3 regions of the Streptomyces sp. NPDC034043 genome follow, and region 1 is predicted to be linked to each of the others. Evidence: riboswitches for the same ligand, from Rfam matches in the RefSeq annotation. Region 1 holds a riboswitch; each other region holds the start of a gene.

The links. A riboswitch is a leader RNA that binds a small molecule or an ion and turns the genes downstream of it on or off. The one in region 1 is predicted to bind cobalamin.
Region 2: another riboswitch for cobalamin. It lies ahead of ACZ51S_RS18140 (ABC transporter substrate-binding protein); the one in region 1 lies ahead of ACZ51S_RS13730 (ribonucleoside-diphosphate reductase subunit alpha).
Region 3: another riboswitch for cobalamin. It lies ahead of ACZ51S_RS24885 (energy-coupling factor ABC transporter permease); the one in region 1 lies ahead of ACZ51S_RS13730 (ribonucleoside-diphosphate reductase subunit alpha).

The regions. Positions count from the first base shown of each region.
Region 1 is NZ_JBVISF010000004.1:523,636-531,329, forward strand. It holds gene ACZ51S_RS13720 (hypothetical protein) at 1-120, shown strand, start outside; gene ACZ51S_RS13725 (ribonucleotide-diphosphate reductase subunit beta) at 258-1,274, opposite strand; gene ACZ51S_RS13730 (ribonucleoside-diphosphate reductase subunit alpha) at 1,274-3,667, opposite strand; adenosylcobalamin-variant (AdoCbl-variant) riboswitch at 3,825-3,901, opposite strand; partial or broken gene ACZ51S_RS13735 (GNAT family N-acetyltransferase) at 3,966-4,472, opposite strand; gene ACZ51S_RS13740 (YbdD/YjiX family protein) at 4,587-4,784, opposite strand; gene ACZ51S_RS13745 (carbon starvation CstA family protein) at 4,781-7,033, opposite strand; gene ACZ51S_RS13750 (GntR family transcriptional regulator) at 7,164-7,694, opposite strand, start outside.
Region 2 is NZ_JBVISF010000006.1:392,273-399,966, reverse strand. It holds tRNA gene ACZ51S_RS18155 (tRNA-Trp) at 1-69, shown strand, start outside; gene ACZ51S_RS18150 (hypothetical protein) at 687-1,220, shown strand; gene ACZ51S_RS18145 (hypothetical protein) at 1,217-1,687, shown strand; cobalamin riboswitch at 1,815-1,951, shown strand; gene ACZ51S_RS18140 (ABC transporter substrate-binding protein) at 1,987-2,976, shown strand; gene ACZ51S_RS18135 (FecCD family ABC transporter permease) at 2,985-4,013, shown strand; gene ACZ51S_RS18130 (ABC transporter ATP-binding protein) at 4,010-4,801, shown strand; gene ACZ51S_RS18125 (VOC family protein) at 4,868-5,248, opposite strand; gene ACZ51S_RS18120 (aldo/keto reductase) at 5,601-6,548, shown strand; gene ACZ51S_RS18115 (D-2-hydroxyacid dehydrogenase family protein) at 6,545-7,519, shown strand; gene ACZ51S_RS18110 (ABC transporter permease) at 7,557-7,694, opposite strand, start outside.
Region 3 is NZ_JBVISF010000011.1:85,462-93,155, reverse strand. It holds gene ACZ51S_RS24915 (YncE family protein) at 1-32, shown strand, start outside; gene ACZ51S_RS24910 (EF-hand domain-containing protein) at 338-550, shown strand; gene ACZ51S_RS24905 (PadR family transcriptional regulator) at 594-1,160, opposite strand; gene ACZ51S_RS24900 (ATP-binding cassette domain-containing protein) at 1,170-2,027, opposite strand; gene cbiQ (cobalt ECF transporter T component CbiQ) at 2,018-2,767, opposite strand; gene ACZ51S_RS24890 (energy-coupling factor ABC transporter substrate-binding protein) at 2,771-3,124, opposite strand; gene ACZ51S_RS24885 (energy-coupling factor ABC transporter permease) at 3,124-3,822, opposite strand; cobalamin riboswitch at 3,852-4,075, opposite strand; gene ACZ51S_RS24880 (AMIN-like domain-containing (lipo)protein) at 4,191-4,703, opposite strand; gene ACZ51S_RS24875 (SsgA family sporulation/cell division regulator) at 4,789-5,199, opposite strand; gene ACZ51S_RS24870 (L-serine ammonia-lyase) at 5,399-6,781, opposite strand; gene glyA (serine hydroxymethyltransferase) at 7,115-7,694, opposite strand, start outside.

The DNA of each region.
Region 1 (7,694 bases):
ACCGACCGCCAGCTCACCGCGGCGGCCCGCCCGGAGCCGGCGCCGCGCCGGACGGCGGCCGGTCCCCGCCGGGCCGGAACCCGGTCCGCCGCGTGGCGCCGGGGCCGCGTGGCGCACTGACTGCCCCTCGCAGGGCAAGACCGCCCAGGCGACCGCCAAGCTGACCCGCGAGAAGCAGCGGCTGACGCCCGCGCCCGGACGCGGAACGGCCCCGCCCGTGAACCACGGGCGGGGCCGAAGCGGGCTGCGACCGCGGCCTAGAAGTCCTCGTCCAGGTCGACGGTGCCCTCGACCGCGACCTGGTAGGCCGACGGGCGGCGCTCGAAGAAGTTCGTCAGCTCCTGGACGCCCTGGAGCTCCATGAAGGAGAACGGGTTCTGCGAGCCGTACACCGGCGGGAAGCCGAGGCGGACCAGGCGCTGGTCGGCGACGCACTCCAGGTACTCGCGCATCGACTCGGTGTTCATGCCCGGCAGGCCGTCACCGCACAGGTCCCGGCCGAACTGCAGCTCCGCCTCGACGGCCTCCTTCAGCATGTCGGTGACCTGCTGCTGGAGGGCGTCGTCGAAGAGCTCCGGCTCCTCCTTGCGGACGGTGTCCACGACCTCGAAGGCGAAGTTCATGTGCATGGTCTCGTCGCGGAAGACCCAGTTGGTGCCCGTCGCCAGCCCGTGCAGCAGGCCGCGCGAGCGGAACCAGTACACGTACGCGAAGGCGCCGTAGAAGAACAGGCCCTCGATGCACGCGGCGAAGCAGATCAGGTTCAGCAGGAAACGGCGCCGGTCGGCGGCCGTCTCCAGCCGGTCGATCTTCTCGACCGAGTCCATCCACTTGAAGCAGAACTGCGCCTTCTCACGGATGGAGGGGATGTTCTCCACCGCGTCGAAGGCCGCCGCGCGGTCGTCGGGATCGGGCAGGTAGGTGTCGAGCAGCGTCAGGTAGAACTGGACGTGCACGGCCTCCTCGAACAGCTGGCGCGACAGGTACAGGCGCGCCTCCGGGGAGTTGATGTGCTTGTACAGCGTCAGCACCAGGTTGTTCGCGACGATCGAGTCGCCCGTAGCGAAGAACGCCACCAGACGGCCGATCATGTGCTGCTCGGAGGGCGTCAGCTTCGCGAGGTCCGCGACGTCGGAGTGGAGGTCGACCTCCTCCACCGTCCAGGTGTTCTTGATCGCGTCCCGGTAGCGCTCGTAGAAGTCCGGGTAGCGCATCGGACGCAGCGTCAGCTCGAAGCCCGGGTCGAGAAGGTTCTTCTGGTCGTTGGAGCTCATTACTGGCAGGCCTCGCAGGACTCGGGGTTCTCAAGGGAGCAGGCCAGCGCCTCGGCGTCGAGGGCCTGCGGGAGGGGCGTGGCGGCGGCGGCCGGGACGGCGGCGGCGCCGGACGCGGCGCGGGCGATCTTCGTCGCCGGGCGGGAGCGCAGGTAGTACGTGGTCTTCAGGCCCTGCTTCCAGGCGTACGCGTACATCGAGCTGAGCTTGCCGATGGTGGGCGTCTCCAGGAACAGGTTGAGCGACTGGCTCTGGTCCAGGTACGGGGTACGGGCCGCCGCCATGTCGATCAGGCCGCGCTGCGGGATCTCCCACGCCGTGCGGTACAGCTCGCGGATCTCCGCCGGGATCCAGCCGAAGCCCTGGACGGAGCCGGAGGAGTCGCGCAGCGCCTCGCGGGTCTGCGCGTCCCACACCCCGAGCTCCTTGAGGTCCTCCACCAGGTAGGCGTTGACCTGGAGGAACTCGCCGCTGAGCGTCTCGCGCTTGAAGAGGTTGGAGACCTGCGGCTCGATGCACTCGTACACGCCCGCGATCGAGGCGATGGTGGCCGTCGGGGCGATGGCGAGGAGCAGCGAGTTGCGCATGCCGGTCTTCGCGATCCGGGCGCGCAGGGCGTCCCAGCGCTCGGGCCAGGTGGGCTCGACGTCGTAGTGGTCGGGGTGCAGGACGCCCTGGGCGGTACGGGTCTCGGCCCAGGCCGGGAGCGGGCCGCTGCGCTCGGCGAGGTCGCAGGAGGCCTCGTACGCGGCCAGCATGATCCGCTCGGAGATCCGCGTGGACAGGGCCTTCGCCTCGGCGGAGTCGAAGGGCAGGCGCAGCTTGAAGAAGACGTCCTGGAGGCCCATGGCGCCCAGGCCCACCGGACGCCACCTGGCGTTGGACCGGCCGGCCTGCTCGGTCGGGTAGAAGTTGATGTCGACGACGCGGTCGAGGAAGGTCACGGCCGTGCGGACGGTCTCGTCCAGGCGCTCCCAGTCCATCCGGCCGTCGGCGACGAACGCGCCGAGGTTGACCGAGCCGAGGTTGCAGACGGCGGTCTCGCCGTCGTTGGTGACCTCGATGATCTCGGTGCAGAGGTTGGAGGAGTGGACGACGGTGCCGGGCAGCGCGGTCTGGTTCGCGGTCCGGTTCGAGGCGTCCTTGAAGGTCATCCAGCCCTGGCCGGTCTGCGCGAGCGTGCGCATCATGCGGCCGTACAGGTCGCGGGCCGGCATGGTCTTCTTCGCGAGGCCCGCCGCCTCCGCCTTGAGGTAGGCGGCGTCGAACTCGTCGCCGTACAGGTCCACCAGCTCGGGGACGTCGGCCGGGGAGAACAGCGACCAGTCGGCGTCGGCGTTCACGCGGCGCATGAACTCGTCCGGGATCCAGTGCGCGAGGTTGAGGTTGTGCGTGCGGCGCTGGTCCTCGCCGGTGTTGTCGCGCAGTTCCAGGAACTCCTCGATGTCCGCGTGCCAGGTCTCCAGGTAGACGGCCGCGGCGCCCTTGCGGCGCCCGCCCTGGTTCACGGCGGCGACGGAGGCGTCGAGGGTCTTCAGGAACGGCACGATGCCGTTGGAGTGGCCGTTGGTGCCGCGGATCAGCGAACCGCGGGCGCGGATGCGGGAGTACGAGAGGCCGATGCCGCCGGCGTGCTTGGAGAGGCGGGCCACCTGGTGGTAGCGGTCGTAGATCGAGTCCAGCTCGTCCAGCGGGGAGTCCAGCAGGTAGCAGGAGGACATCTGCGGGTGGCGGGTGCCGGAGTTGAAGAGCGTGGGGGAGGACGGCAGGTAGTCGAGGCGGCTCATCAGCCGGTAGAGCGAGGCCACTTCCTCGACGGCCTGGACGCTCTCGTCCTCGGCGAGACCGCAGGCCACGCGCAGCATGAAGTACTGCGGGGTCTCGATCACCTGGCGGGTGTGCGGGTGCCGCAGCAGGTAGCGGCTGTGCAGGGTGCGCAGGCCGAAGAAGCCGAAGCGGTCGTCCGCGCCGTCGGCGAGCGCGTGCTCGACCAGCGCGTTCAGCCGGCCGGCGTGGGCGGCGACGAACTCGGCGGTCCGGTCGGCGATCAGGCCCTCGCGGTGGCCGACGGCGACGGACTCGGCGAAGGAGGTGGCGCCCTGGCCGGCGGCCTCGTCGGCCACGGCCAGCGTCAGCAGGCGGGCGGCGAGGCGGGAGTAGGCCGGGTCCTCGGAGATCAGGCCCGCCGCGGCCTCGGTGGCCAGCCCGCGCAGCTCGGCCTCGTCGGCCGCGGAGCTGCGTCCGCGCAGCGCGGCGGCGGCGACCCGGCCGGGGTCGGTGTCGGGGAGGTCGGCGGTCAGCTCGGTGAGAGTACGCAGCAGCGCGGCCCCCGGGCCTTCGGTGGTGTCGCCAGAAACGGACTCGGCGCGCGGTGCGGAAGGCGCGATGGTCACGGCGGGAGCTCTCCCTCGCTCGGCCCGGTCATCGGCGGATCGGGGCAGGGGGAGGCGCGTGCGGGCGCGACGGTATCGCGTACTCACCGCACGGCGTCCACCGGCCCAACCGCGAAGCCCGGACGTGTCGGCACCCGGTTCGGTCGACCCGGGCGCACTGTCGGCAGGTCCTCGGACTTGTCATACCGTTGCGGGACAGTTCCGGATTCACACCGGATTCCCCTGCGGCGACAGCGAGGATGAGCATACATGTGGGGGGCCACCGATGCGCGACCCCCCACATGTTGTGTCGGTGCGGCTACAGCTCCAGACGGTAGGTCAGCAGCGTCAGGGCCGGGAACGGCGACCAGTCGAGCTCCGGAGTGCGGACGAAACCCATTCGCTCGTAGATCCGCCGGGCGCCCGGCATGGCCGGCTGCGTGGACAGCACCAGCGCCGTGAGCCCCAGGGCCCGGGCCCGCTCGGCGCAGGCCCGTACGAGGGCCTCCCCGACCCCCTGCCGGCGCGCCTCGGGAGCCACCGCGAGCATCCGGAACTCCGCCTCCTGCGGCCCGGCCACGTCCGCGAGCCGGCTCCCGGGTGCGGCGAACGTCACGCCGCCGAGCAGCCGGCCGTCCCGCACGGCGACCAGCACCTCGCCTTCGCCGGCCCGCCCGGCCACGTCGCGCAGCGCGTTCAGGTAGGTGTCGTCCTCGTTCTGGTCGAGCAGCCCGTCCCCGGTGTAGGCCGCGCCGGTGATCTCGCCCAGCCGCTCGCACTCGTCCGCCCTGGCGGTTCTGATGTCGAAGTCCATGCCCCCGAGTGTGCGCCACGCCTGCCGGCTGCCCGGCGCCGTCGTCGCGGGAGGTGTGCCGGACGCGCCGAAGGGCCCCGCCGTCCCGGTGCGGGACGGCGGGGCCCTTCGCGGGCACGGGTGCCCTCAGCAGCAGCGGAAGCCCTCCCGGGGGTCCGCCTCGCGGGCGTCGGTACGGGCCCGCTCGAAGGCGCGCCGGGTCATGACCTCGGCGTCCGGGTCGTGCGAGCGGGCGTGCGCGACGTAACGGTCGTACGCGGCCTCGCCGGAGAACTCCCGTACGAAGAACCGGGCCTTCGCCAGCGCCCCGCGCACCCGGCTCACGCGACCGGTTCCTTGGCCGGGCTGCCGCGCCCGTCGAGGCCGGCGGCCGCGAGCTCGGCCTTCTCCTCGGCCGTGGCGATGAGCCCGGCCGGGGCGATGATCTTCGACTCGGTCCACGGCACCTCGGAGAGGCGGACGGACTCGGGGTGGGCGATGGCCTTGAGGCAGGTCCGGGCCGCGTCCGCCAGCACGATGATGATCAGGACCGCGAACAGCGCCGACAGGACCCCGTCGACCGTCGCGTTGGTGACCACGGTGTGCATGTCGTCCATGTTCTTGGCGGGCGGGAGCACCTTCCCGGCGTCGATGCCGGTCTGGTACTTGTCGCGCTGCGCGAAGAAGCCGACCTTCACGTCGTCGGAGAAGACCTTCTGGTAGCTCGCCGTGAGCGTGACGGCCACGTCCCAGGCCAGCGGAACGGCCGTGACCCAGGCCCACTTGAGCCGCCCGGACTTGACCAGCAGCGTGGTGCAGACGGCCAGCGCGACCGCCGCGAGCAGCTGGTTCGCGATGCCGAACAGCGGGAAGAGCTGGTTGATGCCGCCCAGCGGGTCCTTCACGCCGACCCACAGGAAGTAGCCCCAGCCGCCGACCACGACGGCGCTCGCGAGCCACACGCCCGGCTTCCAGCTGACGTTCCTGAAGGACTTGTGGACGTTGCCGAGGGTGTCCTGGAGCATGAACCGGCCGACGCGGGTGCCCGCGTCGACGGTGGTCAGGATGAACAGGGCCTCGAACATGATGGCGAAGTGGTACCAGAAGGCCTTCATCGCGGTGCCGCCGACCACCGCCGAGAAGATCTCCGACATGCCGAGCGCGAAGGTCGGCGCACCGCCCGTACGGGACAGCAGGCTGGCCTCCTCCACGTCCTTCGCGGCCTGCGCGAGGGCCTCCGGGCTGATGGCGAAGCCGAGGTTGGTCACCGCCTCCGAGGCGCTCTGGACGGTGGTGCCGACCACGCCGCCGGGGGAGTTGACCGCGAAGAACAGGCCGGGCTCGATGATGCACGCCGCGATCACCGCCATGACGGCGACGAAGGACTCGGTGAGCATGGCGCCGTAGCCGATGATCCGGACCTGGGTCTCCTTCTGGATCATCTTCGGGGTGGTGCCCGAGGCGACCAGCGAGTGGAAACCGGACAGGGCCCCGCAGGCGATGGTGATGAAGACGAAGGGGAACATCGCCCCGGCGAAGACCGGGCCGTCGCCGCGCGAGGCGAAGTCGGTGACCGAGGGCATCTTCAGCGTCGGCATCGCGAGGACCACGCCGATCGCCATCAGCGCGATGGTGCCGACCTTCATGAAGGTGGACAGGTAGTCGCGGGGCGCGAGCAGCAGCCACACCGGCAGCACCGAGGCGACGAAGCCGTACACGACCATCCAGATGACCAGCGTCTCCTTCTCCAGGGTGAAGGTGTCAGCCCAGGAGGACTCGGCGACCCAGCCGCCGGCGACGATCGCGAGCAGCAGCAGCGCGACGCCGATGAAGGAGACTTCGGTGACCCGGCCCGGGCGCAGGACGCGCAGGTAGACGCCCATGAAGAGGGCGATCGGGATGGTCATGCCGATGGAGAAGACGCCCCAGGGGGAGTGCGCCAGCGCGTTGACGATGACCAGCGCGAGCACCGCCAGCAGGATGACCATGATGACGAACACGGCTATCAGGGCGGCGGCCCCGCCGACGGGGCCGATCTCGTCCCGGGCCATCTGGCCGAGCGAACGGCCGTCGCGCCGGGTGGAGAAGAACAGGGTCACCATGTCCTGGACGGCGCCGGCGAAGATGACGCCCGCGACGATCCAGATGGTGCCCGGCAGGTAGCCCATCTGCGCGGCGAGGACCGGGCCGACCAGGGGCCCGGCGCCGGCGACGGCGGCGAAGTGGTGGCCGAAGAGCACGCGCCGGTCGGTGGGATGGAAGTCGACACCGTTGTCGAGGCGTTCGGCGGGGGTGGCCCGCGTCTTGTCGACCTTCAGTACGCGGTCGGCGATGAAGCGCGCGTAGAAGCGGTAGGCGATGGCGTACGAGCCCAGCGCGGCGGCGAGCAGCCAGGCGGCGGAGATCTCCTCACCGCGGGAGAGCGCCAGTACGCCCCACCCGAGGGCGCCGACGAGGGCCACGCCCACCCAGATCGCCACGGACCGCGGAGAGGGCCTCCCCGAGGGCGAGGGCGAATCCGTGCCGGGGCGTGGACCCGCCGCTCCTCCCGCTGTCGGAGCCCCGTCCGTACCTGTTGCTTCCGGTTCCGGCATGATCCTCGTCCCCTCGTTGATCATCTGCGTGAGCGCAGGGAATCTACGGGGGTCCCACCCGTGGATGTAAGCCCCCGTCCGCATAGCGGTACGAGCGTCCACCCCAGGTGGAAGGGCAGTCAACCAGTGATCACGTGGCAGGTCGCCGGAGACGGGCAACGAACTTGTAACGGTCGCCGCGATATACCGATCGCACCCATTCGACCGGTTCTCCATCGGCGTCGAGGGAGTGCCGCGAGAGCATCAGCATCGGCAGGCCCACGTCCGTGCCGAGCAGTCCCGCCTCGCGCGGGGTCGCCAGGGAGGTCTCGATGGTCTCCTCGGCCTCCGCGAGACGGACGTCGTACACCTCCGCGAGGGCGGTGTAGAGCGAGGTGTACTTGGCGAGGGAACGGCGCAGCGCCGGGAAGCGCTTGGCCGACAGGTGCGTGGTCTCGATGGCCATCGGCTCGCCGCTCGCCAGGCGCAGCCGCTCGATGCGCAGCACGCGTCCGCCGGTGGTGATCTTCAGCAGGCCCGCGAGGGTGTCGTCGGCGGTGACGTACCCGATGTCCAGGAGCTGCGAGGTGGGTTCCAGGCCCTGGGCGCGCATGTCCTCGGTGTAGGAGGAGAGTTGGAGCGGCTGGGAGACCTTGGGCTTGGCGACGAAGGTGCCCTTGCC
Region 2 (7,694 bases), on a different contig from region 1:
TATAGCTCAGCTGGTCAGAGCGCTGGTCTCCAAAACCAGATGTCGTAGGTTCGAATCCTGCTACCCCTGCCGAGCCGGACCCCGGGAGATCACTCCCGGGGTCCGTTTTGTCTTCCCCGTGGGGGTTGCCTGGGGGAAGCCCGGTGCGGCGCGGGCCGCTCAGGGGGTGCCCGCCGATATCCGCCTTCCCCGGGGGCTCGGGGTGGACGCCGCGCCGGCCTGGACCGCCTCGGCCGCCCTGGTCGCGGTGGCACTGTGGCAAGCCGTGGTTCAGGGATGCCGAGCCCCGGCGTCGGCTGGTGTGGCGTGGCCACCGGCGTGGAGGGTTAAGCGGCAGTCGAACCCCGACGCCCCCCGTCCCTCGCCCCCACCCGGCAGGCCGGATCGTGAAATCGGGCGATGTGTCCCTCAACATGGCGCTAACGCAGGCGAGTTGGGGGCTACTGAGGTCGATGATCCTCAATTCTTCCTCAGAAGAACGCTTCGGTTTCCCCGTTCCTCTACCGGCGCGGCTACGGTCTTGGCGCAGGGGCCGCCTCGCTGACCTGATGGTGGCCCCACGAAAAATTAGACATGGGGGAATTATGCGTTTTACGGTGCGTGGGACCGTCGGACCGGTCTTCGCTTTGGCTCTACTGGGGGGAATGGCCTCCCCGGCTCATGCGGCAGGCGATGAGTCGCAGCCCGTGACCTCGGTCGAGGTCGTGGAGGAGGCTGCCCCCGAGGACAATTCGCTGGAGCACCTGCCGGAGACGTCGACCAACTCGGAGTCCGGCACGCAGGCGTGTGACAACCCTCGCCGCACATGGTTCGAGATCCCCTCGAAGACCGGAATCCACATGCCGGCCAAGTTCGCCGGCACGTCCTTCAAGGACGGTCCGGGAGGCACCATGGTGGTCAGGGTGGAGAGGTCGGGCAAGGTCCTCCGGGAGGTCAGCGCGGGCGGTGAGGTCGAGGTCAGTGGCATCGTCGCCAAGGCCAAGGTCTCCATCACGGCGAAGATCGGCACCGAGGTCGGGATCACCGTGGGGCACGAGTACCGCAGGAACGTGACCAGCGGCAAGTACGGCCACCTCCAGTACGGCTCCTGGGGGTACGCCGTGAAGTGGGCCAAGTACGAGACCAGTGCGGACCGGTGTGGCAAGAAGCTCATCAAGAGCGGCACCGCGAACCTGCCCACCTCGGAGGTCGGCTGGAAGTACTGGGAAACGAGCTCGTGACCGTTCCTCGCAGGCCGCTGACCGTGGCGGCGGCCCTCGCTGTCGCATCCTTCCTGGCGGCCGGCTGCGGTAGCGAGAGCGCGCCACCGTCGGGCAGTCCGACGAGCGTGCGGTCATCCGCGGGGGAGACCGAGGAAGCCCAGGGCAGTAGAGCCAAGGGCCTGTTGGAGAAAATCCATCCCGATTCTCCCGAGTTCGTGGAATCCGGCATGGAAAGGGTCCGGGACGGCGTTCACTCTCGCTCTTCGCTCGCGAAGGGAAAGACGTACAAGGTCGCCGTAGCCTGTGTCGGCACAGGCGCCGTCGACATGAAAGTCGGTGAAAAGGGGGCGGAGTCCATTCCCTGTGACGGAGTATCGGTGAGCCGACGGGTCGAGGATTCTCCGGAAGAACTGCCCGTCGACATCACTGCGGCTTCCGGAGCCACGGGAATGGTCGCCTGGCAGATCACCGCCGCTTCCTCCTGACGGCGATGCTTCAATGGTTCCTGCTCACCGCCAGAATCGGTGGGCAGGAACCATTTCCCGTTCGCGGCCGCTGAGCCCGGCAATTGCGCGCTGCGCGGAGACCCTTTCCGGGGGCGAACACCGCGTCTGGCAGACTGGCACGGTTGTCCCGGCGGTGCAGGACAGGAAACCGGTGCGAATCCGGTGCGGTCCCGCCACTGTGACCGGCCGCCGCGTCCGCGCGACGGCCGGGAGTCAGACACTGACGCACCGCCTCTTCACTTCGACCGGGGACGAGGATCCCCCGGAGAGGCCTCATCATGTCGCGTGTCCGCGCCGCCGTGCGCTCCTTCCTGCCGCTCGCTCTCGTCGTGCCGCTCACCGCCTGCGGCGGTCCGCCCGGGGCGGAGCGGCCCGGGCCCGGTGCGCACGCCGCGCCCGGGTTCCCGTACGCCGTGACCAACTGCGGCGTCAGCACCACCTATCAGGCGCCGCCCGAACGCGCCGTCACCATGAACCAGCACGCCACCGAGATCATGCTGGCCCTCGGACTCCAGGACCGGATGGCCGGCACCGCGTATCTCGACGACTCCGTGCTGCCCGCCTACCGGCCCGCCTACGACAAGATCAAGGTGCTGGCCAAGGAGTACCCCTCGAAGGAGGTGCTCCTCGGGGCCAACCCCGACTTCGTCTACGGCGGTTACGCCAGCGCCTTCGACAAGGGGCAGGGCCGGGACCGCGAAGGGCTGGCCAAGGCCGGCATCAACTCGCGGCTGAGCGTGGAGTACTGCACCCAGGGCCCGGTCGGGCTCGAACAGCTGAAGACCGAGATCACCGAAGTCGCCCGGACCTTCGGCGTGCCCGAGCGCGGCGCGGCCCTCGTCCAGGACGAGCAGCGCCGCGTCGACGCCGTCACCGCCCGTGTGAAGGACAGGCCCCGGCCGTCCGTCTTCGTCTACGACTCCGGGGAGGCCTCCGCCTTCACCTCCGGCGGCAACGGCATAGGCAACGAGATCGTCTCCCTGGCCGGGGGGACGAACGTGTTCGCCGACCTCAAGGACACCTTCGGCGACGTGCCGTGGGAGAAGGTCATCGAGCGCGGTCCCGAGGTCATCCTCATCTACGACTACGGCGGCACCACCGTGGAGGCCAAGAAGCAGCGCCTGCTGAACGATCCGGCGCTCGCTCGGGTTCCCGCCGTCAGGGACCGCCGGTTCGTCGTCCTGCCGCTCTCCTCGGCCGTGCTCGGGGTCCGCGTCGCCGACGCCGTCGAGTCCCTGGGCCGCCAGCTGCACCCCGACGCCGCGTGAGCCGGGGCGTGAGGGGGCGCCGCACCGTCGGTGTCCTGGTGCTCCTCGCCGCCGCGCTCGCCGCGGCGGCCGTGGCGGGGCTCGCCCTGGGACCCGTACGGATCGCCCCCGGTGAGGTCGTCGGCATCGTCCTCCGCGGCCCCGGGATGCCCGGCGCCTTCCCCTCCATCGTGTGGGACGTGCGGATGCCGCGCGTGCTGCTCGGGGCCGTCGTCGGGGCCGGGCTCGCGGTCTCCGGCGCCGTGCTCCAGGCCCTCGTACGCAACCCGCTCGCCGATCCGTTCCTCCTCGGGGCCTCCTCCGGAGCCTCGGCGGGAGCGGTGCTGGTCATCGTGTCCGGTGCGGGCGCAGCCGGACTCGCGGGCGGGCTCGGGCTGCCGGCCGCCGCGTTCGCGGGCTCGACGGTGGCGCTCGTCGCCGTCTACGCCATGGCCGGGCGCGGCGGCACCATGAGCACCGGGCGGCTGATCCTGGCCGGGGTCGCCGTGCAGTACGTCCTGTCCGCGCTGACCAGCCTGGTCCTCGTGCTGTCCGCGCACCCCGACCAGATCCGTACCGCCCTGTTCTGGACCCTGGGCGGCCTCGGCGGGGCCCGCTGGGAGGAACTGGCCCTGCCGGCCGCCGCGCTGCTCGCCGGCACCGGCCTGCTCCTCGCGCTGGCCCGGCCGCTGGACCTGCTGCTGGCGGGGGAGGAGGGAGCCCGCACGCTCGGCCTGGACACCGGACGCTTCCGTGCCGCCGTGTTCGTGCTCTCCTCCCTCGTCATCGGGGTGCTCGTCGCCTACAGCGGGGCGATCGGCTTCGTCGGGCTGATGGTCCCCCACGCCGCCCGGATGGCGGTCGGCGCCGGCCACCGGGCCGTGCTCCCGGTCGCCGCGCTGGCCGGCGCGGTCTTCCTGGTCCTGGCCGACCTGGTCGCCCGTACGGCGGCGGCTCCCGAGGAGATCCCGGTCGGGGTGGTCACCGCACTGCTGGGCGGCCCGTTCTTCCTGTGGATGCTGCGCCGGACGGGCCGGTCCGAGGCGGTGGCCGGATGACCGGCGGACCGGCGGAACTCGCCGTCGAGGCCCTTCGTTACGAGGTGGACGGGCACACCCTGCTGCACGGGGTCGACCTCACCGCCCGCCCCGGTGAGACGGTCGGTGTCGTCGGGCCGAACGGCAGCGGCAAGACCACCCTGCTGCGCTGCGTCTACGGCGCCCTGCGGCCCACCGCCGGCCGGGTGCTGCTCGACGGGGCCGATGCCGCGGCGCTCGGCGTCAAGGAGCGCGCCCGGCGGGTGGCGGTGGTCCCGCAGGACGCCACCGGCACCTTCGGGCTGACGGTCCGCGAGGTCGTCGCCATGGGCCGCAGCCCGCACAAACGGTTCTGGGAGCAGGACGGCCCGGAGGACCGGCGGCGCGTGGCCGAGGCCCTGGACAGGGTCGGCGCCGCCGCCTGCGCGGAGCGCCGCTTCGAGGAGCTCTCCGGCGGTGAGCGCCAGCGCGCGCTCGTCGCCCGCGCCCTCGTCCAGGAACCGGGCCTGCTCACCCTGGACGAGCCGACGAACCACCTCGACATCCGCTACCAGCTGGAGGTGCTCGGCCTGGTCCGCGCCCTGCCCGCGACCGGGCTGCTCGTCCTGCACGACCTCAACCTCGCCGCCTCCTTCTGCGACCGGCTGTACGTCCTGTCGGCCGGCCGGGTCGTCGCGGCGGGCCCGCCGGCCGAGGTGCTGGACGAGGACCTGCTGGCGGAGGTCTACGGCGTCCGCACCCGCGTCGGGGTCCACCCGACGACGGGCGCCCCCAGCATCGTCTACCTGCCGGAGCCGGCCGCCGGATGAGGCCACCGCGGCCGAACAGATGGAGGGGCCCCGGCGCGTGGCGCCGGGGCCCCTCCATGGGCCGTGCTAGCCGCCGTACGGGCGGGTGATGATCTCCATTCCGTGCCCGGCGGGGTCCAGGAAGTACACCCCGCGGCCCCCGTCGTTGTGGTTGATCTCCCCGGGGTGCTTGCCGTGCGGATCGGCGAAGTACTCGACCCCCGACACCCGGATCTTCTCGAAGGCGGAGTCGAACTCCTCCTCCGAGATCAGGAACGCGTAGTGCTGCGGGGTGATGGACTCGGCCGGGACGGCCGCGAAGTCCAGGGTCACGCCGTTGGCGGTGGACACCGGGACGAAGGGACCCCACTCGGGGCCGACTTCAAGACCGAGGATGTCCGCGAGGAAGGCGGCGGACCGCTTGTTGTCGAGGGAGTGGACGATCGTGTGGTTCAGCTGGACGGACATGGGTTAATGCCTCCGAAAGGCATGCCACGGCACCTCCATGCCTCACCCGGTCGGTGACCGGCACGCGATGCCGTCACCTTGATCCTAAGCACCCGTCCGGGTGCGGTCCACCCCTTTCGCGCCGGAGCGGGCCCGGGGTCCGGCCCCTCCCGCTCGGGGTCCGCCGATCGTCCGGACGGCCACCCGGGCCACAGACCAACCGGTATGCCTACACTGCCACTTCGCCGATCACACACCGGCCGGAGCCGAGCGGACCGGCGAACCGCACCAACCCCGCCACCCATCCCCACCGCACCGCCCACCCCCACCACACTGACCGCGCGAACCCCACGAGTACGGAGGAACGACCCGTATGCGCTATCTCCCCCTGGGCACCTCAGGGCTGAAGGTCTCCGCCGTCGGCCTCGGCTGCAACAACTTCGGCGGCCGCCTCGACGCCCAGGCCACCCGCGCCGTCGTCGACGCCGCCCTCGACTGCGGGATCACCCTCCTCGACACCGCCGACATCTACGGCGGCCGCGGCGGCTCCGAGACCCACCTCGGCCAGGCCCTCAAGGGCCGCCGCGACCAGGTGGTCCTCGCCACCAAGTTCGGCTACGACGGCGTCGACATGGGGTACGGCCCCGCCGCCGGCGCCCGCGGCGGCCGCGCCTACATCCGGCGCGCCGTCGAGGAGTCCCTGCGCCGCCTGGACACCGACCACATCGACCTCTACCAGCTGCACAGCCCCGACCCCGCCACACCCGTCGCGGAAACCCTCGCCGCCCTCACCGAGCTCGTCACCGAGGGCAAGGTCCGCTACATCGGCCACTCCAACCTCACCGGCTGGCAGCTCGCCGAAGCCGCGCACGTGGCCCGCGAGACGGGCGCCGTGCCCTTCGTCTCCGCGCAGAACGAGTGGTCGCTGCTCCAGCGCTCCGCCGAGCGGGAGCTGGTCCCCGCCGCCCGCCACTACGGCCTCGGCGTCCTCCCGTACTTCCCGCTGGCCAACGGCCTCCTCACCGGCAAGATCCGCCGGGGCGCCCCCGTCCCGGCCGGCTCCCGCCTCGAAGGCCGCGACGCCTACCTCACCGAGGAGCGCCTCGACACCGTGGAGGCCCTGGCCGCGATCGCCGGGAAGCACGGCCGAGGCGTCCTGGAGCTGGCCATCGGCTGGCTCTCCGCCCAGCCCGGCTGCTCCTCCGTCATCGCAGGCGCCACCTCGCCCGAGCAGGTACGGGCCAACGCGGCCGTGGCCGACCGCCCGCTGGAGGCGGAGCTGCTGGCCGAGATCGACGAGGTCGCGGAGGCCCACGCATGAGCGGTCCGCTGCGCTGCGCGGTCCTCGACGACTTCCAGGGGGTGGCCACCAGCCTGGCCGACTGGTCCCCGGTCACCGGCCGGGGCGTCGAGGTGGTCACGTACGCCGACCACCTCGACGACGAGGACGAACTGGCCGCCCGTCTGGCCGGCTTCGACATCGTCGTCACCCTGCGCGAACGCGTCGCCTTCCCGGCGGGCCTGCTGGAGCGGCTGCCGCGCCTGCGCCTCCTGGTCGCCAGCGGCATGCGCCACTCGGTCATCGACCACGCCGCCGCCCGGCGCGCCGGGGTCACCGTCTGCGGCACCGCCAGCTCCTCCACCCCGCCCGTCGAGCTGACCTGGGCCCTGCTGCTGGGCCTGGCCCGCGGGATCGTCCAGGAGAACACCGCCCTGCGCGAGGGCGGCCCCTGGCAGCAGACCGTCGGCGCCGACCTGCACGGGCGGCGCCTGGGCCTGCTGGGCCTCGGCAAGACCGGCAGCCGCGTCGCCCGGATCGGGCTCGCCTTCGGCATGGAGGTCACGGCCTGGAGCCGGAACCTCACCAAGGAGCGGGCGGACGCGGAAGGGGTGACGCTCGCCGCGTCCAAGGAGGAACTGCTGGCCGGCAGCGACTTCGTCTCCGTCCACCTCGCCCTCGGCGAGCGCACCCGCGGCCTGATCGGCGCGGCGGAGCTGGAGCTGATGCGGCCGACCGCCTACCTCGTCAACACCTCCCGCGCCGCCATCGTGGACCAGGAGGCGCTGCTCGACGCCCTGCGCGCCGGCCGCATCGCGGGGGCCGGCCTCGACGTCTACGACACCGAGCCGCTGCCCGCCGGGCACCCGCTGCGCACCGCCCCGGGGCTGCTCGCCACCCCCCACCTCGGCTACGTCACCCGCGCCAACTACGCCACCTACTACGGCGAGGCCGTCGAGGACATCCTGGCGTTCCTCGACGGCTCGCCCGTGCGCGTCCTGGGCGGCGGCTGAACCGGCGGGCGGTTCTCCCGCCCGGAGCCCCTCCGCCTCAGGAGGTGATGTCCTTGCGGGAGAACCCCCGGAACGCGAGCGCGAACAGCACCACGGCGTACGACACGGACACCGCCGCGCCCTTGGCCATCCCGCCCCACTCCAGCTGCGGCTGCAGGGCGTCCGCCCAGGCGAA
Region 3 (7,694 bases), on a different contig from region 1:
ACTCCCTGGGCCACACGGGCATCTTCCGCTAGTCGTCGAACAACGGCGCCCCGGGAGCTCGCACAGCTCCCGGGACACCGTGCCATGGGGCCGCCGACGGGCGGGGGAACGCGTCGGCCGTGCCGGTACGTTATGCCGTGATCCCGGAGCGTGACAAGCCGTGGCCGGATCCATCAGCTGGAATTAAAGCTTCCGCCCACCCGGTAACCGCTTCCGGAGGAGTGCGCGCCGGCTGTCGGATTCCCCTCCGCGGCCCGGGACGGGACCCCGGGAGTGCCCGCGTGTCCGGTGCCGTTACCCTGAGCCGGTCAACAAGCACCGAGAAGGGGTGGACCCAGTGGCTGACATCGAGAGCGCACGGGCGACGTTCGACAAGTTCGACGTGAACGGTGACGGCTTCGTCACGGCCGACGAGTACAGCGCGGCCATGAGGGCGATGGGTGACCACTACGTCACCGCCGCGATCGCGGACTCCGTGATCGCCGCCAAGGACAGCGACGGCGACAAGCTGATGAGCTTCGACGAGTTCTGGGCCTCCCTGAACAAGTAAGCGGCGCGTCCGCCTCCGCCCCGCACGCCGGGGCGGGGGCGCGTCAGGCCCCGCCCTCCGGCGGCGTCTCCCCCGAAGCCAGTTCCTCCACCTCGGACAGCGCTTCCTCCAGCCAGCTCAGCCAGAACCCCTCCAGGGCGATGCCGCCGTGCAGCACGAGCCGGCGCAACCGGTCCGCGGCCGCGTCCCGCCCCGGCGGGAAGTCCTTCGCCTCGATGGCCTCGTACGTGGCCAACTGCGCCCGGTGCAGCTCCAGATGGCGCCGCAGCTCCGGCCCCAGCCGCTGCGGGCCGACCACCGCCGCCGCACGGATCCGCAGCAGCAGCGCGTCCCGCACCGGCTTCGGGTCCTGGCTCTCGTCCACCCACCGCGCCAGCTCCGCGCGGCCGTCGGGCAGGACCTCGTACTCCTTCTTCTGCCCGCGCACGGGCACCTCGCTCGGCAGCGCCCGGATCAGCCCGGCCTCCTCCAGCCGCCCCAGCTCCCGGTAGATCTGCTGGTGCGTCGAGGACCAGAAGTAGCCGATCGACTTGTCGAACCGCCGGGTCAGCTCCAGCCCCGACGAGGGCTTCTCGAGCAGGGCGGTCAGGATGGCGTGCGGCAGCGACATGCCGCCATCCTAGGTTTGCGGCCGGGCCGGCGGCGCCGCCGGCCGCCACTCGGCCAGCGCCTCCGGCACCCGCGGACCGGGCACGCCCGCCGCCAGCAGGCCGTGCGCGCGCAGCACGGCCGTCACCGCCGGCGCCCAGGCCTGACGCAGGCCCGCCGACGCCAGCAGCTCCGGGTCCGACAGCAGCTCCCCGGCGGGGCCCGTACGGATCCCGGCCGGGGTCAGCACGGCCGCGTCGTCGGCCCAGCGGACCGCGAGGTCCACGTCGTGGGTGGCCATGACCACCGTGGTGCCGGTCGCGCGCAGCCCCGCGAGGACGTCCAGGAGGCGTTCCTGCCCGTCCGGGTCGAGCCCGGCGGTCGGCTCGTCCAGGATCAGCACCCGCGGGGCCATCGCCACCGCGCCCGCGATCGCCGCGCGCTTGCGCTGCCCGTACGACAGCAGGTGCGTCGGGCGGTCCCGCAGCGCGGTGATGTCCAGCGCGGCCAGGGCGGCGTCCACCCGCTCGCGGACCTCCGCGGCCGGCAGTCCCAGGTTCATCGGGCCGAAGGACACGTCCTGCCCGACGGAGGCGGCGAAGAGCTGGTCGTCCGGGTCCTGCACCACCAGCTGCACCGAGGTCCGCAGCCGGACCAGGCCCTTGCGGTCGTACGCCACCTCCGCGCCGTCGAGGCGCAGCGCCCCCGTGCCGGGCCGCAGCCCGCCGCTCAGCAGCCGCATCAGCGTGGTCTTGCCGCTGCCGTTGCGGCCCAGCAGCACCAGCGCCCGGCCCTCGGCGATGGCGAAGTCCACCCCGGACAGCACGGCCGGGCCGTCCTCGTACGCGTAACCCGCGCCGACCAGCTCCACCAACGGGGTCACAGCCACAGCTCCTTCAGTACGAGGGTCCCCGCGACCAGGGCGGCCAGCAGGGCGGCGGACCCCGTCAGGAACCGCCGGGACAGCGCCGCGTCGGGTACGAGCACCCGCAGCGCACCGTCGTAGCCGCGCCCCGCCAGCCCCTGCTGGAGCCGGGCGGCGCGGTCGAAGGCCCGGACGAACGAGGTCGCCGCGAGCCCGGCCAGCGAACGCCACACCGCGGCCCGGCTCGTCTGCCCGAGCCGGGCCGCCTGGGCGCGGCGCACCTGGGCCATCGAGTCCAGCAGCAGGAAGCCGATCCGGTACATGACCAGGGCCACGTCCACCACGGGCGCGGGCACCCCGGCCCGCACCAGCCGGGGCAGCACGTCCGAGACCGGTGTGGTGAAGGCGAACAGCAGCACCCCGAGCGAGGCCGCGGAGGTGCGCAGCAGCAGCTCGGCCGCGTGCCGGGGCCCGTCCGGGGCCAGGGCGAGGAAGCCGTCGGGGCCGCCCACCGACACCATCAGCGGCAGCGCCCCGGTCACGCAGAACCCGAGCGGGACCCGGAAGGCCCGCCACAGCTGCCGCCCGGGCACCCCGGCGGGCCCGAGCAGCACGGCCAGGGTCGCGGCGGCGACCAGCGGCCCGCCGGGCCAGGGCGGCAGGCACACGGCGGTGACCGTGAGCCCGAGCCCCAGCAGGGCCTTCTCCAGGGGGTGGCGGCCCCGCCAGCGGCTGGAGTGGGCCGCCACGTCGATCGGCAGCACCGCCTACGGCTCCGGGGTGGTGCGGGTCTTCTCGGCCGCCACGGCCTCGGCGAGGGCCTGTGCGGCGCCCTGGCGCCGGCCCTTGCGGACTCCGAAGTAGTAGGCGAGGACGCCCGCGCCGAGCGCCGCCTGGAGCGCGAACAGCGCCGACTCGATGTCGCCCGAGGGGGGTTCGTACAGCGGGGAGAACCAGGGCTCGTAGTCCGGCTTCAGCTCCGTGATGGCCGCCTCCGCCTGGGCGTCGGCGCCGGCGAACGGCTCCTCCTTGCCCTCGCCCAGCCCCAGCGCGAGCGGGATCACGGCCAGTGCCGCCACCAGGAGCAGCAGCAGGGTGTTGATCTTCGTGTTCCTGGTCATCAGAGTGCCGCCCCCTGCTCGGTCCGCTTGCCGCCGGTCAGCTTCGTGATCCCGAGCCGGACCAGGTCCGCCGCGCTGGACTGCATCAGCAGCCGCATCACGAGCACGGTCAGCAGGCCCTCGCTCACGGCGAGGGGGATCTGGGTGAGCGCGAAGATGCCCGCGAACTTCTCCAGGGAGCCCAGGAAGCCGCTCGCCGGGTCGGGGAAGGCCAGCGCCAGCTGGACGGAGGTCACGCAGTAGGTGATCAGGTCGGCGAAGAACGCGCCGAAGAAGACGGCCACCATCAGCGGCAGGCCGGACCTGCGCAGCAGCCGGTAGGCGCCGTAGCCCGCCCAGGGCCCGGCGACGGCCATCGAGAACACGTTGGCGCCCAGCGTGGTGAGCCCGCCGTGGGCCAGCAGCAGCGCCTGGAAGAGCAGGGTGATCGTGCCGAGCACCGCCATGACCGGCGGACGGAAGAGGATGGCTCCGAGCCCCGTCCCCGTCGGGTGCGAGCAACTTCCGGTCACGGAAGGGATCTTCAGGGCGGACAGGACGAACGTGAACGCACCGGACGCCCCGAGCAGCAGCGTGCTCTCCGGGTTCGCCTTCACCTCGCGGGTCAGGGCCCGGACCCCGTGGACGACGAAGGGGGCGGACGCGGCGCCCCAGGCGGCCGCGTGCAAAGGGGGCAGGAACCCCTCGGCGATATGCATGAGTTGGGAGACCTCTCCAGCACCTCGTGGATGGACGACGCGCCTCGGCCGGTCTCCTGGCTCACGGGTCATGATGCCCGGGCTCCGCCTTCCCGGGCCCGTGCGGTCTCCCGCGTGGGCCCAGTGGCCTGCCCGCTGGGGGCGCCTCCCGGACGGCGTCAGGGAGGATTGGAGCCGGACTTCCCGATTACAGTGGCGAGGGCCGCACCGGTTTTCCACCGGTTTCCCGAACACCAAGGCCCGATGACCCTAGTCGTCCGCACGGACCGTCACAACCCGGACCCCCGGACACCGGCGGCCGTCCCCCTGATATGACGGCGGGCCCGGGACGTCACGCGTCCCGGGCCCGCCGTCCGTACCCGCTCGGGTCAGCAGGTGTTCGGGTGCGCGATGTCCAGCACGAACCGCTCGGGCGAGTGCAGGACGGAGGTGCTGTAGAACGGCTGGGTGTCGAAGGCGGCGCCGAAGGTCACGTACCCCTCGAAGTCGCCGGTCAGGGCGATGCCCTTGAGCTTGCTGAGGTAGATCTTCTGGAGCTTGGGCCCCTGGTAGACGTTCTGCCCCGCGTCGTCGTGGGCGGCGGCGGGGTGCAGCCGGATCTCCAGGAAGTACTTCCCGGCCAGCGGCACGGGCTTGCCGGACCCGTCGTAGACCAGCTGGGACACGGGAGTGACGGTGACCGGGGGGACGTACCCCTGGAGGTCGATCACGATCCGGTCGAACGTGCAGTGCCCGCCCCAGCGCGCGTTGACGACGAGCGGGGTCTGGGTGCGGGTGGACGTGGTGGCGGCGGAGGCCGGTGACGTGGAGAGCGCGAGCCCGGCGGTGAGCAGGGCGCCCGTGGCCAGGGCCACGATCCGGCGGCGGTGCGGGTGACGCATGATGTCTCCCCGGTTCCGTGAGACGGGGACTGCCTGTCATCTCCTAGGACACCGCCGGGCCGCGCGCGGTTCCGCGCGCCGCGCCTCAGTACGCCAGCAGCGCGCTCAGCTGCGCGTCCAGGTCGTAGTGGCGCCGTTCCTGCCCGCGCGGCACCAGCTCCGTCATCCGCCGGCACAGCGCGCGCACGTCCCTGGCGCGGGCGGAGACCACGCAGCCCCGCTCGCCGTTGCCGAAGCCGAGCAGGACGCGCGGCTCCGAGCCGCTCCAGCGGGGCCACACCTGTACGTCGCCCTCGCCGGTGGGCGCGTGCTGCCCGTCGAGCAGCAGCTCGCGCGCGAACACCCAGCGGGCGAGGTGGGCCCCGGCGCCCCGGAGGTCGACGGCCACCTCGTACGGGCGGTCCGTGCGGTAGACGAAGCGGCCGGTCAGGGGCACGCTCAGGGGGGCGGCTTCCAGCCGCAGCGGGAGGAGTCGGTGGTCGGTGATGATGGCCATCGGCGGCTGCCTCTCGTCGTGCGGGGGTCGTCCGGCGCCCCTCCCCGCACGCTATCGCCGCCCGTGGGCGCGCTCCGGGGCCGAAGGTCCCGAGGGACCGGGCCGCACGGCCCCTTTTCGGCCACGACCCGGTCCGCACCCCGGTCCGCACCCCGGTCCGGACCCCGGTCCGGACGCCCGCCGGGAGGTCCTTATCGGGTCAGCACTCGATCACGTTGACCGCGAGCCCGCCGCGCGCCGTCTCCTTGTACTTGACCTTCATGTCGGCACCCGTCTCCTTCATGGTCTTGATGACCTTGTCGAGGGAGACCTTGTGGCTGCCGTCCCCGCGCATCGCCATCTTCGCCGCGGTGACGGCCTTGACGGCGGCCATGCCGTTGCGCTCGATGCAGGGGATCTGGACGAGGCCGCCGACCGGGTCGCAGGTCAGGCCGAGGTTGTGCTCCATGCCGATCTCGGCGGCGTTCTCGACCTGCTCGGGGGTGCCGCCCAGGACCTCGGCGAGGGCGCCCGCCGCCATCGAGCAGGCGGAGCCGACCTCGCCCTGGCAGCCGACCTCGGCGCCGGAGATCGAGGCGTTCTCCTTGAAGAGCATGCCGATCGCGCCCGCGGCGAGCAGGAAGCGGACCACGCCGTCCTCGTCCGCGCCGGGCACGAAGTTCACGTAGTAGTGCAGGACCGCCGGCAGCACGCCCGCCGCGCCGTTCGTGGGAGCGGTCACCACGCGCCCGCCCGCCGCGTTCTCCTCGTTGACGGCCATCGCGTAGATCGTCGTCCACTCGCTGCGGTGCATCATCGGGTCGCCCTCGGTGCGCAGCTGGCGCGCCGTGGAGGCGGCCCGGCGCTTGACGCGCAGCCCGCCCGGCAGGATGCCCTCGCGGGACATGCCGCGCGAGACGCAGGACTGCATGACGCGCCAGATCTCCAGCAGGCCCTCGCGGATCTCCTCCTCCGTGCGCCAGGCCTTCTCGTTCTCCAGCATCAGGGAGGAGATCGACAGACCGGTCTCGTTGGCCAGGCGCAGCATCTCGTCGCCCGAGCGGAAGGGGTACCTCAGCACGGTGTCGTCGAGCTTGATCCGGTCCTCGCCGACCGCGTCCTCGTCCACGACGAAGCCGCCGCCGACCGAGTAGTAGGTCTTCTCCAGCAGCGGGGCGCCGGAGGCGTCGTACGCGAAGAGAGTCATGCCGTTCGCGTGGTAGGGCAGGGAGCGGCGGCGGTGCAGGATCAGCTGGTTCGGCTCGTCGAAGTCGATCTCGTGGGCACCGCCTATTTCCGCACCCAGCAGACGCAGCTTGCCGCTCTTGCGGATGCGCTCCACCTCGTCGTCGGCGCTCTCGACGTCCACGGTGCGGGGGGAGTGGCCCTCCAGGCCGAGCAGGACCGCCTTGGGCGTGCCGTGCCCGTGGCCGGTCGCGCCGAGGGAGCCGAAGAGCTCCGCCCGGACGGAGGCGGTCTGGGCGAGGGCGCCGTCCTTCTTCAGCCGCGTCACGAACATGCGCGCCGCGCGCATGGGACCGACCGTGTGCGAGCTGGAAGGACCGATGCCGATCGAGAAGAGATCGAAAACGGAGATGGCCACTGGCGGACTCCCGGAACCTCCCCGCTGTGACGGGGAAACAACGACCCGTCCAGCTGCCTGCGGGGGTAGCGGGGGCAGCCGACGGATGGGCGGACTTTGCGGAGGTTTGGGCAAAGAGCGCCGGTGGGCGCCCTTGCCCTGCTATAGCAGCGTACGTCGTTCATGCGGGGGTCGGTCCCCGCGCCGGGGCGTTGCCCGGAGTGATTTCGGCCTCGGCCGCCCGGGACGGACGCCCGGCCGGGCGGGCCGCCTGGCCGGGGCCCGGTGGCGGTTCGGGCCGTGAAAAGGGGCCCGGCCCTGTGCGAGAACACGGCCGGGCCCCCAGGGCCGTCCTTAGAGCGACGGGTACAGCGGGAACTTCGCGGCCAGGGCCGAGACGCGCGCCTTGAGGTCGGCGGCGTCGTAGTCCGGCTTCAGCGCCTGCGCGATGATCTCGGCGACCTCGGTGAAGGCCTCGGCGTCGAAGCCGCGGGTCGCCAGGGCCGGCGTACCGATCCGCAGGCCCGAGGTCACCATCGGGGGCCGCGGGTCGTTCGGGATGGCGTTCCGGTTGACCGTGATGCCGACCTCGTGGAGGCGGTCCTCGGCCTGCTGGCCGTCCAGCTCGGAGTCGCGCAGGTCGACCAGGACCAGGTGCACGTCGGTGCCGCCCGTGAGGACGTCCACGCCCACGGCCTTGACGTCGTCCTGCACCAGGCGGGCGGCGAGGATCCTCGCGCCCTCCAGGGTGCGCTCCTGGCGCTCCTTGAACTCCGGCGAGGCCGCGACCTTGAAGGAGACGGCCTTGGCCGCGATCACGTGCTCCAGCGGTCCGCCCTGCTGGCCCGGGAAGACCGCGGAGTTGATCTTCTTGGCCAGCTCCTGCGTCGACAGGATGACACCGCCGCGCGGACCGCCGAGGGTCTTGTGCGTG